3 regions of the Bacillus cereus group sp. RP43 genome follow, and region 2 is predicted to be linked to each of the others. Evidence: predicted binding sites of a transcription regulator. Region 2 holds the regulator's gene; each other region holds the start of a gene.

Region 1 (5,676 bases), 1.7 Mb from region 2:
ATCGCTTTCTTTGTAATAAGCCCTTCATCACCTGGTCCTGCACCAACTAAATATACATATCCGTTCATAATCGCACCTCATCTATTTTTATTTAAAAGGAAGCCAGAGGAGGCTTCCTTTTGTAAATTACATGTATATATAAATGTAACCATCAATAACTTCTACTTCGTATGTTTGAATACAGCCGTCATCAGGCTTTTGAACTTCACCTGTTAGTAATGAGATTTTCCAATCATGCAGCGGACAAAAGACGAATTCTCCAGATACAATTCCTTCTGCTAACGGTCCATTTTTATGAGGACAACGATTTTCTACAGCTCGAATATCGCCATTTGAAAGACGGAATAGAGCGATAGACATACCTTTCATTTGCACCTCTTTACCGATTTGTATAGGAAGGTCTTCTGCACGCATAACTTTTATTTTTTCTTTCGTTTGTATCATTTAGATCACAGCTCCTTATTTCACAGTTTCTACTTCATACATCGCTTTTAATGACTTCGTTTCTAATGCTTGTCCCCATGCTTCCGTATAAGTGCTACGAGCTGTTTGGAAGCGTTCATTTAGCGTAGTAACCATACTTGCATCTTGTAGTATTTCTTTTATGTGATCGAAGCCTAAACGTTCTGTCCAGTAGGCAGTACGCTCTCCGTAAATAGCAGTTTCACGATAATATTGCATGTAAGCTGTAGCGATGCGAAGGACATCATCTTCAGTAGGGACAATCATTACAAAATCAGCTTCGCGTACCTCTGTACCACCATTTCCGCCAATATAAAGTTGGTATCCATTTTCGACACAAACAACGCCAAAATCTTTCGTCAGTACTTCCGCACAGTTACGTGGACAGCCCGTTACACCCATCTTCATTTTATGAGGTGTATCTACCATTTCTAATGATTGTTCAAGTAACATACCAAGTCCTAATGAATCTTTCGTACCGAAACGGCAGAAGCGAGAACCAACACATGATTTTACATTACGAAGCGATTTTGAATACGCATATCCCGAAGTCATATTTAAGTCAGCCCATACGTTAGGTAAATCTTGTTTCTTAACACCATATAAGCCGATTCGGCTCGCACCTGTAATTTTCACAAGAGGAACATCGTACTTTTTCGCAACTTCAGCAATTTTCATTAAATCATCTGCTGTTGTAACGCCTCCGTACATACGTGGAATAACAGAAAATGTACCATCATGCTGAATGTTCCCGTTCATTCTTTCATTAACGAAACGAGATGATTTATCGTCTGCATATTCTACTGGAATCGCCATACGTAAATAGTAATTTAAAGCAGGACGACATTTCGGACAGCCGTCTTCATGTATAAAACCAAGAACATTTCGTACTTCTTTTGGAGATTTTAAACCTTTCTCGTGAATGGCCGCTACGACTTCATCACGGGATAAAGGTGTACATCCACATATACCGGCAGATTGCACTGAGGCATCAAAAGCATCTCCAAGTGTATGAGATAAAACTTGTTCCACAAGCGGGCGACATTTACCACAAGACCCTGCGGCTTTTGTGCATCCTTTTACTTCTTCAAAAGTAGTTAACTCTTGTTCTAAAATGGCATGTACGATTGTGCCTTTCGTAACACCATTACATCCACAAATCGTGTCATCTGCACTCATTGTAGCAACGTCAAGTTCACTTTCTACACCAGCTTTGTGAAGAAGAGAAGCAGCTGTATATTCTTGTATATCTTCTTCTTTCTTTAACATGCTAAAGAGGCGTGTACCATCAGCTGTGTCACCATATAAAACGATACCGACGACTTTATTGTCACGAATTAATACTTTTTTATAGGAACGTTTACATTCATTAAAGATTGATATTGCTTTCGTTTGATCATCTTCATAAATTTGGCCAGCAGAGAATAAGTCACAACCTGCAACTTTCAATTGTGTACCGACAATACTGCCTGCATATCCATCCGTTTGTAAATTCGTTATATGTTTTGCTAATATTGCACCTTGTTCATAAAGAGGTGCAACAAGGCCATATGCGATACCATCATGTTCCGAACATTCTCCAACCGCATAAATGGACTCATCATTTGTTTGCATATGGTCGTTGACTACAATGCCGCGATTTACAATTAAACCAGCATCTTTTGCTATTTGAGTATTCGGACGTATTCCGACAGCCATTACGATTAAATCACAATCTACAATTTCACCATCTTCAAATTGAATACCCTCAACATGATCTGTACCAAGAATCTTTACAGTTTTCTTTTCCATGAGAAATTTCATGCCTTGCGCTTCTAAATCTTCACGCAGAAGGGAAGCTGCTTTGGCATCTAATTGTTGCTCCATTAAGCTCGGCATTAAATGAACAACATGTACGTCCATTCCTAAGTCAATAAGACCTCTTGCGGCTTCTAAACCAAGTAATCCACCACCAATGACAACGGCCTTTTTCTTATCTTTAGCAGTATTAATCATAAATTGTGTATCTTCAATTGTTCGAAATCCTGTCACACCAGGAAGGGTGGAACCTTCAACAGGCAATATAAAAGCACTAGAACCTGTTGCGATAATGAGTTTGTCGTATGTAAGAGTACGGTTTTTTTCTGTGACAATGACTTTTTTTTCTCGGTCAATACTTTGAACTTTTTCGTTTGTATATAAAGTTATTTCATTTTCTTCGTACCAACTATATTCATTCATAATGATATCTTGTATATTTGTTTTGCCTTGTAGAACATGAGATAGCATAATGCGGTTGTAGTTTGGATGCGGTTCATCTCCAAAAATAGTAATATTATATAAATCACTATCATGTTTTAATATTTCTTCCATACAGCGTATTCCAGCCATACCATTTCCAATCATAACTAAACGTTTTTTCATATTCATTTCCCCTTTTATGTGAAATGTTGAACAAAGAATTATATTTCTATTATAGAAAATCAAAAAAGGGGAAGATGTGATATTTATCACATTTTTATAATGATTCACAAATTGTTAAAATTCGGATTTATGTGAAGGGAGAAGCGAAAGAGAATTTGGTGATATGGGTAGAGGGCGAGGGGAAGTATAAATATTTTTCACACAATGAAAAAGCAGGACATGAGCATTTATACTCATGTCCTGCACTTTATTTATGCTTTTGTAATTGCACGCGGAAATAAAATATTATTTTCTAAATGAATATGCTCAAATAAATCAGATTCAATGGCTTCAAGGCGCTGGTAAACAAGGCAATAAGTGCCGCAAGCCCCTTCTGGTGGAGTAAAGTCATTTGTCACCTTACGAAGTTCTTTAATAATATTGCCAGCGTGGTTATGTTCATTCTCCAACTCATCTACTACTTCACGTAACTTTGCATAGTTTTCATCAGTTGGATTTTGTTCGAATTCTAAAATTAACGGGAAATCTTCCGTTTCTTCTTTAATTAAATGTTGTTCTAATTCCATTTTAAGTTCATGAAATAGTTTATGAATTTGAGCTAAATGAGGCTGATTTGCCCCATGAACGCGTAATACTTTCGTCACATATGGACTTAACTGTGGCAACTCTTCATTTAAATAACGATGATGCTTATTTATAACATAATCTATTAACTCGCGATAAGAAGCATTTTTCCAATCAATTTCAGATTCGTTTAATAGTTTCGTTTTATGATAAAGCGTATTTAACTCTGTAATTACTTCTGTTGCTGATAAATTTCTTTCATTAATTGCATCAATAAGTGATCTATTACCACCACAACAAAAATCTATTCTATATGATTTAAAAAGATCACTAGCTTTCGGAAATTGTGTTACAATCTCACTGATAATTGAAGTTTCAGTAAATGTATGTTTCATATGAATGCCTCCATAAAGTTTAAATGTAATATCTAAATCAAGAATAGCGATAAATGAAAAATAATGTGGTGATTGAAATCACTTATAATGTGTCAGTTTTGAGAATTCTAAAATGAGTTTTATAAAAGGGAGAGGGAGGGTAATTGGTCGCAATAGTTTCTGATAATAAAAAAAGAAGCTTACTAGAAGCTTCTTTTTTTATTACTATTTTTCACATGCAACTCCATCGCCATCACGATCAAGTTTAGAGCTATAACCTGGTTGATCTCTATATAAGGGAGCTTTTCCAGCATTCTTAACTTCAGTACAATTTTTGTAAATTACATTACTATTGTTACTTGTAGCTGGTTTTGTTTGAGCTTGCTGTGCTTTTTGCTGCTCTTCTTGTTGTTTGCGAGCTAGTTCAGCGGCTTGACGTTGCTGTTCTTCTTGTTGTTTACGAGTTTGCTCAGCAGCTTGGCGTTGTTGCTCTTCTTGTTGTTTACGGGCCTGTTCTTCAGCTTGACGCTGTTGTTCTTCTTGTTGTTTACGAGCCTGTTCTTCAGCTTGACGCTGTTGTTCTTCTTGTTGTTTACGAGCTAGTTCTTCAGCTTGGCGTTTCTCATCTTCTTGCTTGCGAGCTAGTTCCTCAGTTTGACGTTTCTCATCTTCTTGCTTACGAGTTAGTTCCTCAGCTTGGTGCTTTTCCTCTTCTTGTTTACGAGTTTTTTCGTCCGCTTCTTTCTTTTCTAATTCCTTTTTCTTTTCGTCATCTTTTTTCTCTTCACTATTAGAAGCGACTTGTTTATTAGTTGCTGTCGTTTTTTCAGAAGAAGGACCTGAAATACCTAATAGCGCAACAAAAATGACAAATAAAATAGCTGTAATAATAAATTGTTTTTTTGCTACACCTGTTCTCTTAATAACAGATAATATTGCAAGAACAAGGAAGAATATAAATAGAATGAAACTTAAAATAGCAAAAAACTCGACGACGGGGTGTTCCGATTTTGTTGTGCCAGTCACTATTAAGATAATTGAAATCATAAACAGAATAACGGTAGAACGCCCATATTGTTTTGCTTTCCCATTTTTCTTAAAGAATGAAATGATACATAAGATTAAAAGAATGATAGCAATCAAAAATAAAGCTACACCAATATTACTCAAAATAGCCATTTTTATACCTCCATTTGTAAGATTTTCTCTATTGATTATATAGGAATTTATTGGATATTACACGTTTTATATAAATTTAGAAAATTAATATTTTTAATAGATAAATAAACATTTATTCTGTATATAAGGAAAAATAGATTTAATTCCTATTACCTTTTGAAAAAATTTTCATAGATTATAGTATCCCGTTTGAAAGGAGGGGATTTGAATGGAATTCCAATTGTTAGTAACTTGCGTGTTACATGAAGGCAATGCTTACTTTTTAGTAACGAAAGTAGATGATGTTATTACGTTGAAAGTGCCAATTACAGCAGGAGTAGCAGGCTTATTTTTAGCTTTAGGTGTACCGAGATGTTCTTAATTTAGATTTTGATAGTAAAAGGATGAGGGACAAGCCTTATCCTTTTACTATTACATAATTTTTTATGTAAACTAAATGAGGTTTTTTCAGTTTTTTAATATTATTTTTGCCATAGCACGTTTAAAACGGACATGCATATACTATAATGTTTCATTGGCCTTTGATGATGAACGATAGTTTTAAAAAGTGTATCGAGAGTAGAAGTGATACTCTTTTCAATAATGAAAATAGAAGAGGTGCTAGTATATATGAAAAGACGAACGTATGATATTCCAGTCGTGTTGCGAAGAGAATGGTTTTTAATAGAGTTAGCGCATTTAACAAAAAAATATG
Region 2 (5,676 bases):
TCATTTTGTTATGTAAATTTTATTTATTAGCACTCAAGTCACACGAGTGCTAACACACTTCTAATAATAAATAATCTCAATTTTTTTTGCAAGTAAAAAAATCATAATTTTTTCGCAAATTACTTTATACACTTTCCTATATAGCATTACTTCTTCTACTGCCTTTACTATATGAATCGTTGTTCCCACTTCTTGTATGTTACAATATGAAAGACACCCTAAGTTGTTTTCGCTAAACGTACAACTTTTTCCTGTCTCCTATTTTATTTTCAAATACTTATTTACAAAAAAAATATAATTCAAATGAAAGTTTATATCGTAGGTAGCATATTTACATGTTATCCTACCTTATCTCATACACTAGCGTTAGAAAGGATGGTTAAACCATTTGAAAAAACAATATTGGTGGATTATCGTTACATACATTTTAATGCAGTTATCAGGCATTGCCGGGTTACCGCTTCTCCTGAAAACTGGACTATACGATAATAGGGGATTTACTAGAGAGGAAAAAATTCAGCTCATAACTGGTCATTGGGCTATCATTAGCTTTTTCATTGCATTATGCGTTGTACTTTGGTTACTCAGAACAGACATTCGTGACAGGCATTTAGATAAAATGCGCTCTACTGTTCCAGCTACAATTGGGTGGATTTTTATTGGTTTCTTCTTAGCACTGTTCTCACAAAGCATTGCCGGTATGATCGAAATGCGTTTATTAGGGATTACACCGGGATCTGAAAATACAGCAAGACTTATGGACATCGCAAGAACGACACCTTGGTTCCTTATCGTCATATCTATAATAGGACCTATTTTGGAAGAAATCGTATTTAGAAAAATTTTATTCGGTACACTTTATAAGAAGTTTAACTTCTTTATTGCCGCTATTATTAGTTCACTTGTATTCGCGGCGATTCATTTTGATTTTACTCACTTATTGGTATACACTTCAATGGGGCTCGTATTCGCCTTTTTATACGTAAAAACGAAACGAATTATCGTTCCTATTGCAGCTCATGTTGCAATGAATACATTAGTTGCAGTCGCTCAAGTTGTAGTAAGTAATGAGCAAATTCAAGAAATGATTAAAGAAGCTGAAAAAATGCAAGGCTTTATCGGAGGATTTTTAGTATGAGAAACTCACCATTGTTCATGGCTGCATTATACTTTCTTCTTGGATGTATCTTTACACGCTTCGCTATTACGAACGTAACAGATACAATCTGGAATATGTGGACAATACTATTTGCAGTTATGGCAACAATTGATTTTAATTTGGCACTTCGCCTTATCTTAGTCAAATTCACAAAGAAAAAACAATAATAAAACGCAGAGGTCATCTCCTCTGCGTTTTATTGTGGATAATTCTTCAAAAAGTAAACAAGCGTTTGTAACTCTACAGCTAAATCAATGTGATGAATTCTTATATTCTCTGACACATTTAAGCGTGCTGGTGTGAAATTTAAAATACCATGCACGTCCGTTTCTGCCAATCTATCTGCCACAGATTGCGCTACTGTAGCGGGTACCGTTAATATTGCCACTTGTATATCAGTTGATAAACGTTCTTCTAATTCATCCAAATGATATACAGGAATTCCTCCGATTTCTGTTCCAACTTTCTCTTCACTAACATCAAATGCCATTTCAATTTTTGTATTATTGTTTTTCGTGAAATTATAATGTAAGAAAGCGGTCCCTAAATTACCTACTCCAATAAGTGCTACACGTGTTATATCATCTTGGTCGAGTGTTTCACGGAAAAATGATAATAAATAATTTACGTTATATCCATATCCTTTTTTCCCTAACGCTCCAAAATATGAAAAATCTCTTCGAATAGTTGCGGAATCAACCTTTACCGCTTCACTCAATTCGGCTGATGAAACACGTTGCTTACCAGAAAGAGATAAGTTTTGGATAAATCGATAGTATAGAGGCAATCGTTTGGCAGTGGCCTGTGGAATTTTTTGCTGATCCATATAACCTCTCCTCTCTTCCTATCTTTATTCTTATACTTGAATCAAATACAGAAGTTTAGTACTCATGAATTTCCTTGTATAATAAAAAGAAGAAGTATTCTCTCTTTATTTTAAACTATACACTATTTTTAGTATGATTGAGAAATATAAACATGGCAAAGTTAAGAAATTATTTGAGGTGAAAACATTGATATTATTACAAGTGAATGGGCTTTCGAAATTATACGGTGCAGAAACGATTCTTGCAAACATAAAATTGGAAGTTCAAACAAAAGATCGTATCGCATTAGTCGGACGAAATGGAGCCGGAAAATCTACATTATTAAAAATAATAGCTGGTGAGTTATCTCATGATGGTGGTGAAATTATAAAGCCGAAAGATGTCTCAATGGGGTATTTAGCTCAAAATACCGGATTAGAAACGTCTTTAACAATTTGGGATGAAATGTTAACCGTCTTTACACACTTGCAGCAGATGGAGACAAAACTTCGAAGGCTAGAGCAAGAGATGGGAAAAGAAGAAAACTTTTCAAATGCGACTATATACGAGAAATTATTAGCTGATTATGACCAATTACAATTAGATTATAAAGATCAAGGCGGCTATCAGTACGAAGCGGATATACGCTCGATTTTAAGCGGTCTTGGCTTCCCTGTTGAAACGCACCAGACGACAATTTCTACATTAAGTGGTGGACAAAAGACTCGATTAGCTCTTGGGAAATTATTATTAACTAGACCAGACTTACTTATTTTAGACGAACCTACAAACCATTTGGACATTGAGACACTAACATGGCTTGAACAATACTTACAAGGCTATCCTGGTGCGATTTTAATCGTTTCCCATGACCGTTATTTCTTAGATAAACTCGTTACACAAGTATACGAAATTTCTAATAAGGAAAGCCGACGATTTGTTGGTAACTACAGTAAATATTTAGACTTAAAATCAGCTCTATACGAGCAAGAGATGAAGCGTTATGAAAAACAACAAGATGAAATCGCTAAACTGGAAGACTTTGTGCAAAAAAATATAGCTCGCGCATCTACGACAAAACGTGCTCAAAGTCGCCGTAAACAATTAGACAGAATGGACGTATTAACTAGACCATTAGGCGATTCTAAATCAGCTTCCTTCCACTTCGATATTGAAAAACAAAGTGGAAATGATGTTTTACAAGTAAAAGATGTAACTATTGGCTATGAACAGGAACCGATTATTGAACATGTAAATATGCGCTTAACTCGTGGTGATAGTGTTGCCTTAGTTGGGCCGAACGGAATTGGAAAATCTACATTATTAAAATCCATTGTGAATAAGTTACAGCTATTACATGGAAACGTTGCTTTTGGATCAAATGTATCTGTTGGTTATTATGATCAAGAACAAGCCAATTTAACATCTTCGAAACGAGTTTTAAATGAACTATGGGATGAATATCCCCTGCAACCTGAAAAAGAAATTCGCACTATACTAGGCAACTTTTTATTCACAGGGGATGATGTATTAAAACCAGTATCTTCTCTTAGTGGTGGACAAAAGGCTCGACTAGCTCTTGCAAAACTTATGATGCAAAAATCCAATTTATTAATTCTTGATGAGCCAACAAACCATCTTGATTTAAATAGTAAAGAGATTTTGGAGAATGCTTTAATTGATTACCCAGGTACTCTTCTATTCGTCTCTCATGACCGCTACTTCATTAATCGCGTAACGACAACGGTTGTTGAGTTATCAACAGAAGGTGCACAAGAATATTTAGGTGATTACGATTATTACGTTGAAAAGAAAAATGAAATGATTGAACGTGCGGAATTTGAGCAGCAAGAAGATGAAGTACCTGTTCAAAAAGTGGTGGCACAAGAAAAATTAAATTATCTCGAAGAAAAAGAACGTAAACAGTTAGAACGTCAACGCACTCGAAAAATTGAAGAACTGGAACAAAATATCGTAGGCTTAGAAGAAGAAATTGCTACATTAGAAGATCAGCTTTGCTTACCAGAAATATATGCAGATTATGAAAAGGCTAGTGAAATTACAACTAAAAAACAAACACTGCAAGAACTGCTTGAAGCTTGTATGGCAGAATGGGAAGAACTGCATATATAAGAGAATTTAAAAGAGGAGGATGTCTCATAAGTCAGGCTTTTTGACGAGATGACCTCTTTTTTATTTTCTTTTTTGAATCAATACCATAGTAAATGAAATTATATAAACAATTCGACAAGGATTGACAATAGTAGCACCTTATATAATAAGAGGATGATGTTTCAAAATGTTTTTTTGGACATCTCCTTATTTTTATTTCCCAAAAATGAATTTCTTCAAAGGTCAGACTTCACCTACGTTATCCACAAGGTTATGCACATATCCACCTTTATAATATAAACTTCCAAATAACTTTTCCACATTATCCACAACTAAATAAAAAGTTATACACATTTCATGTACACAAAAAAACCCATATTATCAACAGATAATTTGGGTTTTATCCACAAGCTGTGGTTAATTTTGTGTATAACTATGCTTCAATATCTAATCCTGGATTTGCATTTAAAGCTAATGTAGCGCGTTTTCCTTGTTCGTATGCAATTGTACCTGCAGCTGCAATCATCGCTGCATTATCTGTGCATAAAGATAGAGGAGGAATAATTAGCTCTATATTTTCTTTTTGTGCAAATTCTGCTTCTAAACGTGCACGAAGCCCTTTATTGGCAGCTACTCCACCAGCAAGAAGCACTTGTTTTACATTATAAGCATCTGCTGCACGAGACGCTTTCGTTACAAGTACATCTATTACACTTTCTTGGAAACTTGCTGCTAAATCTTCTGGTGCAATTTCTATACCGCGTTGTTTTGCGTTATGCACAGTGTTGATAACTGCTGACTTCAATCCACTAAAACTAAAATCATACGAATCAGGTTCTAGCCACGCACGAGGCAAATCAATTGTTGGTTTTCCTTCATGCGCAAGGCGATCAATATGAGGACCACCTGGATAAGGCATTGATAATGTACGAGCTACTTTATCGTAAGCTTCTCCTGCCGCATCATCTCGCGTTTCACCAATCACTTCAAATGAACCATGCTCTTTCATATAAACAAGCTCCGTATGCCCACCGGATACAACAAGCGATAGTAACGGGAATTGTACGTCTTTTACTAAACGGTTCGCATAAATATGACCGGCAATATGATGAACACCAACTAAAGGGATATCATGAGCAAAAGCCACAGCCTTCGCTGCATTTACACCTATTAAAAGTGCTCCAACTAAACCTGGGCCTTCTGTTACAGCAATTGCATCAATATCCTCAAAAGTGATATTCGCTTCTTTTAAAGCTTCTTCTAACACAACTGTGATTTCTTCTACATGATGACGGGATGCAATCTCTGGTACAACTCCGCCAAAACGCTTATGACTTTCAATTTGTGATGCAACGACATTCGCAATGATTTCCGTTCCATTTTTAACAACTGCTACAGCTGTTTCATCACAGCTTGTTTCAATACCAAGTATAATCGTATTTTTTTCCATTATATATTCACCCACATTACAAGACCATCTTCCTGATTGTCCGCATAGTATCGTTTACGAATCCCACCATTTTGAAATCCGTATTTTCTGTATAACTGCTTTGCTACTTCATTTGACACGCGTACTTCAAGTGTCATTGTTTTTACTCC
Region 3 (5,676 bases), 2.9 Mb from region 2:
AGGAACAGTCTTGGAATTTTGGATTGTCATACCGATAGCGGCCTTTGGATTTATGTATCTCGCTGAAAAATTAAATAAAATCGAAAAGAAAACGGATGCGCGTTTAAAGAGGATGGAAGATAGATTACAATTAATTTCGAAAGAAATGGGAATTGTAGATAGAGAACCTGAAATTAATAAAGAATTACGCCAGCTTGTGGAAGAAGGAAAAACAGTTACAGCAATTAAGAGAGTAAGAGAGGCTTTTGGATTTTCATTGTTAGAAGCGAAGCAATATGTTGATAAGTTATAAAAAAGATCATCCAATTGGATGGTCTTTTTTTACTGAACCATACGTGTATTTACATAAGCAGCGATTATAACGTGGCCAATAATAATGATGGGAAATATAATTTTAACATTAGGAGTAATGAAGACACTACCAATTGTGGCAATAACACCAGCAGTTAAATTATAAAGACCAACTATTTTTGATAACTTCACTTTATCTGACACACGGCGTTCATTGAATCCTGATAAGAGCCAAGTGTACTGTTTTACCCCGATGAAATAAGCTAGTGCAAATGAAATGATTGCTAGTATGAATAATGATGGGGAAGCGAAGAGAGTCATTGAAAACACCTCCGTTAATGGGCTATAAATAAATTATAGTATGAATGTTATAATTTAACAAAATACAATTTTGATTTTAATTGTAATAGAAAAACGGAGTATTTGTGATGAAGGGAGATTAAGTATGAATATTGTGGAATTCCAGAGATATGTATCAAATTTCAGTAAAGAAAAAGGATTTCAAGATACAACAATTGAAGAGCGTACGATGTATGCGATGGCGGAATTAGGTGAATTAGCGGAAGTTATATTAAAGCGTGATAAAATACAGGATTCGAAAAGAGAGATTGGTTTAGAAATGTTTGATGTAATTTGGAATGTATGTGATTTAGCAAACAAGTTAGAAATTGATTTAGAGAAGGCGTTTGAAGAAAAAATGATGATTAATAAAAAACGTGAATGGTAAAAGGAAAGTTAAGTTAAAAAGCGCACAAAATTTTGTGCGCTTTTTATTAATGGTATGAAAAATATGTAAGAAAAGATGGAACAAACTGTTAAGGCGAATTGTCTAATATAGGTAATAACTATTTAGTTTGAAAGAAAGGATTGATAAAAATGAAAAAGAATACATTATTAAAAGTAGGATTATGTGTTAGTTTACTAGGAGTAATTCAATTTGTTAGTACAATTTCTTCTGTACAAGCAGAACAAAAGATAGAGCAAAAAGTAATTAAGAATGAGACAGGAACGATTTCACTTTCTCAGTTAAACAAAAATGTATGGGTTCATACGGAGTTAGGTTATTTTAACGGAGAAGCAGTTCCTTCGAGTGGTCTAGTTCTTACTACTTCTAAAGGGTTAGTACTTGTCGATTCTTCTTGGGATGATAAGTTAACGAAGGAACTAATAGAGATGGTAGAAAAGAAATTTCAGAAGCGCGTAACGGATGTCATTATTACACATGCGCACGCTGATCGAATTGGCGGAATTAAAACGTTGAAAGAAAGAGGCATTAAAGCGCATAGTACAGCATTAACTGCGGAACTAGCAAAGAAAAATGGATATGAGGAGCCGCTTGGAGACTTACAAACGATTACGAATATGAAGTTTGGAAATATGAAAGTAGAAACGTTCTATCCAGGTAAAGGACATACAGAAGATAATATTGTCGTATGGTTACCGCAATACAAAATTTTAGCTGGAGGCTGTTTAGTGAAATCTACGGAAGCAAAAGGTTTAGGGAATGTTGCTGATGCGTACGTAAATGAATGGTCCATATCAATTGAGAATGTGTTGAACCGATATGGCAATATGAACTTAGTAGTGCCTGGTCATGGAGAAGTAGGGGACAGAGAATTACTTTTACATACATTGGATTTGTTGAAATAAGAAACTGTGGGAAGAAAAAAGAGAGGAGAAACAATTTTCTCCTCTCTTTTTTCTAACTATATTTAAATGCGAAGCTATCGATTACGCCTGAATACGTTACTGAGATTTTAATTCCAAGTATACAAATACCAGTACCGTCATAATTGCTATAATAACGTAAGTAACATCAAGCATTATAAGTGTCTTTAAAGTTTCAGTCATCCTAATTCACCCCTGTTATAAAAATATAACATGATCTCTTATCAATTAAATAAGAGATCATAAAGATAAAAATGCATATGAAATTTCTTAAATAGTTTCTATATTAATATATCATAAATTAATGTAAACAATGTTAAAGTAGTGTAAATGTATTGTAAATAAAGAGATTTCCATAAGATCTTTAATCAAAAAATTGCTAGTTCTACAAAATGAAAAAACGCTCTTCTTTCTGTTGAATGATAGAAAAAATAGCGTTTTTGTATGCCTATTAGTTGCTAATAGTTCTCTAAATCAATTATTTAGCTATTTGAAAGCATCAACAAAGGTGGCCATTTTTTAGCGTCAATAAAATATTATGTCGACAATATGAACTGTCACAAATTTTCATATATTATTGTGATTGACATCACATCCCTTTTTCTCAATGGGTATTATGCTTAGTTTGTAAGGAATAATTGGGAGAGGGTGGGATGATAATGTTTTGTTATCAATGTGAACAAACACCAACAGGCGGATGTAAAGTGATGGGTGTTTGCGGTAAAAATGAAACAATTGCAAGTTTACAAGATACGATTGTGTTTGGGTTAAAAGGAATTGCGGCTTATCGTACGCATGCTGCTCAGCTAGGGTATACTGATGCATTTGTAGATGCTACAACGCAAGAAGCGTTATATATGACATTAACAAATTCTAACTTTAATGAACAAGAACATATTGATATGGCTATGAAAGTAGGGAAATCAGCTTTACGAGTAATGGAGTTGTTGGATGAGGCACATACGAATCATTTTGGTGTTCCAGAGCCTGTTCAAATTACACAAAATCATGTAGAAGGTAAGGCAATTGTAGTTACTGGTCATAATTTATTTGCATTAGAGGAATTATTAAAACAAACTGAAGGAAAAGAAATTAATATTTATACGCATTCTGAAATGCTACCAGCACACGGATATCCGCAGCTGAAAAAATATAAACATTTAAAAGGAAACATTGGTAAGGCGTGGTATGATCAAAGACGCCTTTTCGAAAAATTTACAGGTGCCATTTTAGCTACGACGAACTGTGTTATGCCAATTAAAGGATCATACTCTGATCGCTTCTTTTCATATGATATTGCAGGTCTAGAAGGTGTACGGAAAATTGAAAATGATGATTTTGCACCATTGATTCAAAAAGCGCTAGAACTTCCAGAAGTACATATGGAGTCGGATGAACAGTTAGTAACAGGGTTTCATCATAATACAGTATTATCATTAGCCCCAGAAATTATTGAGGCAGTAAAGGAAGGGAAAATAAAGCGTTTCTTTGTCATTGCAGGTTGTGATGCCCCAGGAAAAGGCGGGGAATATTATCGTGAATTAGCAACGTCACTTCCGCCAGAAACGGTTATTTTAACAACTTCTTGTGGGAAATTCCGCTTTAATGATGTAAGTTATGGTGTTGTTCCCGGTACGGAGATCCCGCGCTACATTGACTTAGGACAATGTAATAATTCAATTTCTACAGTGAAAATAGCCGCCGCTTTAGCAGATGCTTTTCAATGTGAAGTGAATGAATTGCCAGTGAGTATTGTCCTATCTTGGTTTGAACAAAAAGCGGTTGCCATTTTACTTGGGCTATTTAGTCTTGGTATTCAAGATATCCGCATTGGTCCAAAGGCACCTGAATTTATTTCGCCTGGTGTGCTTGATGTATTACAAGAGACATTCGGTTTAAAACTAATTACAACCGCAGCAGAAGACATAAATATGATGTTATCGTAACAAAAAGGATGTCCTATATGTAGAGTTGACTTTATAAAGAATTTGTATGTATTCGCAAGCTCATGTATTAGATGCACAGGTGCATTAGTAGAAGAACAAAAAAATGATCCGTCTTTTTAATAAGGAGAGCTAGCCACATTCATTAACTTCGGAATATTATAACGCCCCAAAACAAAAATGTGGAATTTTTGTTTTGGGATATTTCCTTTTCTTAGCTGGATAGGTATGTGGTGAGATTTCTTAAGAAGAAAATAGGCAGTATCCAATAGATAATAGCGGATTTAAGAAAAAATTTAAAAATCGAATTGACATTCTATCTACACAGTCATACAATGTAGTGGTAATGAGTAATACTTAATAGTATAGTTTTTAAAAATATATTCAGTATCCAATAGGCAAAAGCGGATTTAAGAAAAAATTTAAAAATCGAGTTGACATTCCATCTACTTAGTCATACAATGTACTTGTAATAAGTAATACTGAATAGTTTGGTTTTTCAAAAGCTATTCAGTAAAAATTAGCCTTAGTACTCTGTGATACTGAATATAAGTCAGACAGAATAGGGGGTAAAGGAGGATCAGAACATGGAAAATTTAACTGAAATGCTGAAGGGTTCGCTGGAAGGTTGTGTGCTGGAAATCATTAGCCGCCGTGAAACCTATGGCTATGAGATTACCCGCCACCTGAATGATCTTGGGTTTACTGAAGTCGTGGAAGGAACGGTCTATACCATCCTTGTGCGATTAGAGAAGAAAAAACTTGTGAATATTGAAAAGAAACCGTCAGACATGGGGCCGCCTCGCAAGTTTTATTCACTAAATGAGGATGGCCGTCAGGAGCTTGAATTGTTTTGGAGAAAATGGGATTTTGTATCATCAAAAATTAACGTCTTGAAGTCAAACTAGCCTCATAAGATAAACTGTTCGGCCGATATTTTGGGAGTTTCTTGTTCTGCTTTATAAAAAAGGAGGAAAAATAATATGATGGAAATGTTCAAAAAATTAATTGGTGATAAAAGAGAGTACAAAATGATGATGGCACGAGTTGGGGCTCTGCCAGAGGACTACCAGTTTGTGTTTAAGAAAATCCAAAACTACATGTGGAATTTCTCGGCGGGCAATGGGATGGATATGCTACACATACAGTATGAATTAATCGATTTGTTTGAAGCCGGTGCGGCGGAAGGCAGACAAGTGCTTGAAATCACTGGGGAGGACGTGGCATCCTTTGCTGACGAACTAGTGGCAAACGCTAAAACTTATGTTTCCAAGTATCGTGAAGATTTGAATGAAAGTATCATGAAGCAATTGAGAAAAAAATAAGTGCAACAGGTAATACCGACTGATTAGCTGGTTACAAATGTGAATTGCCGCCATCGCTATTCAGTTATATTTTTAAATCAGTACTAAGTAATACAGATTATCAGTAATACTAAATAGAGGAGTGTAGGCAGTCTAGCTTTACAAAACATCTTTAAGGAGGAAAAAAGTATGACCAATACAGCGATTTCTGTAAAAGGATTAAAAAAATCCTTTAAAGATAAGGAAGTGTTAAAAGGGGTAGATTTTGAAGTGCAGCGTGGCGAAATTTTCGCACTGCTGGGCTCAAATGGAGCAGGCAAGACGACGACGGTCAATATCCTCTCGACGCTGATGAAGCAAGATGGTGGTGAAGTAGGTATTTGCGGTTTTGACGTTCAGCGTCAATCGGATCATGTTCGTCAAAGTATCAGTTTGACAGGGCAGTTCGCAGCTTTAGACGGTATGCTCAC

Evidence for each region. Region 2 encodes Rex, which represses fermentation and respiration genes when NADH is low (regulators of the CRP and FNR family bind a similar motif). Its sites were predicted from a motif close to TTGTGAAATATTTCACAA; they were not measured.
Region 1: nirB (NADPH-nitrite reductase large subunit) is a predicted target of Rex. The motif match lies at 2,882-2,899, and genes of this name have one in related genera.
Region 3: hcp (hydroxylamine reductase) is a predicted target of Rex. The motif match lies at 2,537-2,554, and genes of this name have one in related genera.

Annotation. Positions count from the first base shown of each region.
Region 1 covers NZ_JARVHQ010000001.1:3,142,875-3,148,550, reverse strand. Annotated here, with positions in the region: gene QCI75_RS16405 (uroporphyrin-III C-methyltransferase) at 1-68, opposite strand, end outside; gene nirD (nitrite reductase small subunit NirD) at 127-444, opposite strand; gene nirB (NADPH-nitrite reductase large subunit) at 460-2,865, opposite strand; gene ric (iron-sulfur cluster repair di-iron protein) at 3,117-3,824, opposite strand; gene QCI75_RS16385 (excalibur calcium-binding domain-containing protein) at 4,029-4,982, opposite strand; gene exsG (exosporium protein ExsG) at 5,191-5,343, shown strand; gene QCI75_RS16375 (hypothetical protein) at 5,592-5,676, shown strand, end outside.
Region 2 covers NZ_JARVHQ010000001.1:4,892,692-4,898,367, forward strand. Annotated here, with positions in the region: gene QCI75_RS25275 (CPBP family intramembrane glutamic endopeptidase) at 389-1,138, shown strand; gene QCI75_RS25280 (YdiK family protein) at 1,135-1,326, shown strand; gene QCI75_RS25285 (redox-sensing transcriptional repressor Rex) at 1,356-1,985, opposite strand; gene QCI75_RS25290 (ABC-F family ATP-binding cassette domain-containing protein) at 2,173-4,098, shown strand; gene tsaD (tRNA (adenosine(37)-N6)-threonylcarbamoyltransferase complex transferase subunit TsaD) at 4,511-5,527, opposite strand; gene rimI (ribosomal protein S18-alanine N-acetyltransferase) at 5,527-5,676, opposite strand, start outside.
Region 3 covers NZ_JARVHQ010000001.1:2,009,367-2,015,042, forward strand. Annotated here, with positions in the region: gene QCI75_RS10505 (hypothetical protein) at 11-292, shown strand; gene QCI75_RS10510 (DUF3784 domain-containing protein) at 322-612, opposite strand; gene QCI75_RS10515 (MazG nucleotide pyrophosphohydrolase domain-containing protein) at 737-1,018, shown strand; gene bla2 (BcII family subclass B1 metallo-beta-lactamase) at 1,168-1,941, shown strand; gene hcp (hydroxylamine reductase) at 2,619-3,905, shown strand; gene QCI75_RS10530 (PadR family transcriptional regulator) at 4,490-4,810, shown strand; gene QCI75_RS10535 (DUF1048 domain-containing protein) at 4,886-5,227, shown strand; gene QCI75_RS10540 (ABC transporter ATP-binding protein) at 5,396-5,676, shown strand, end outside.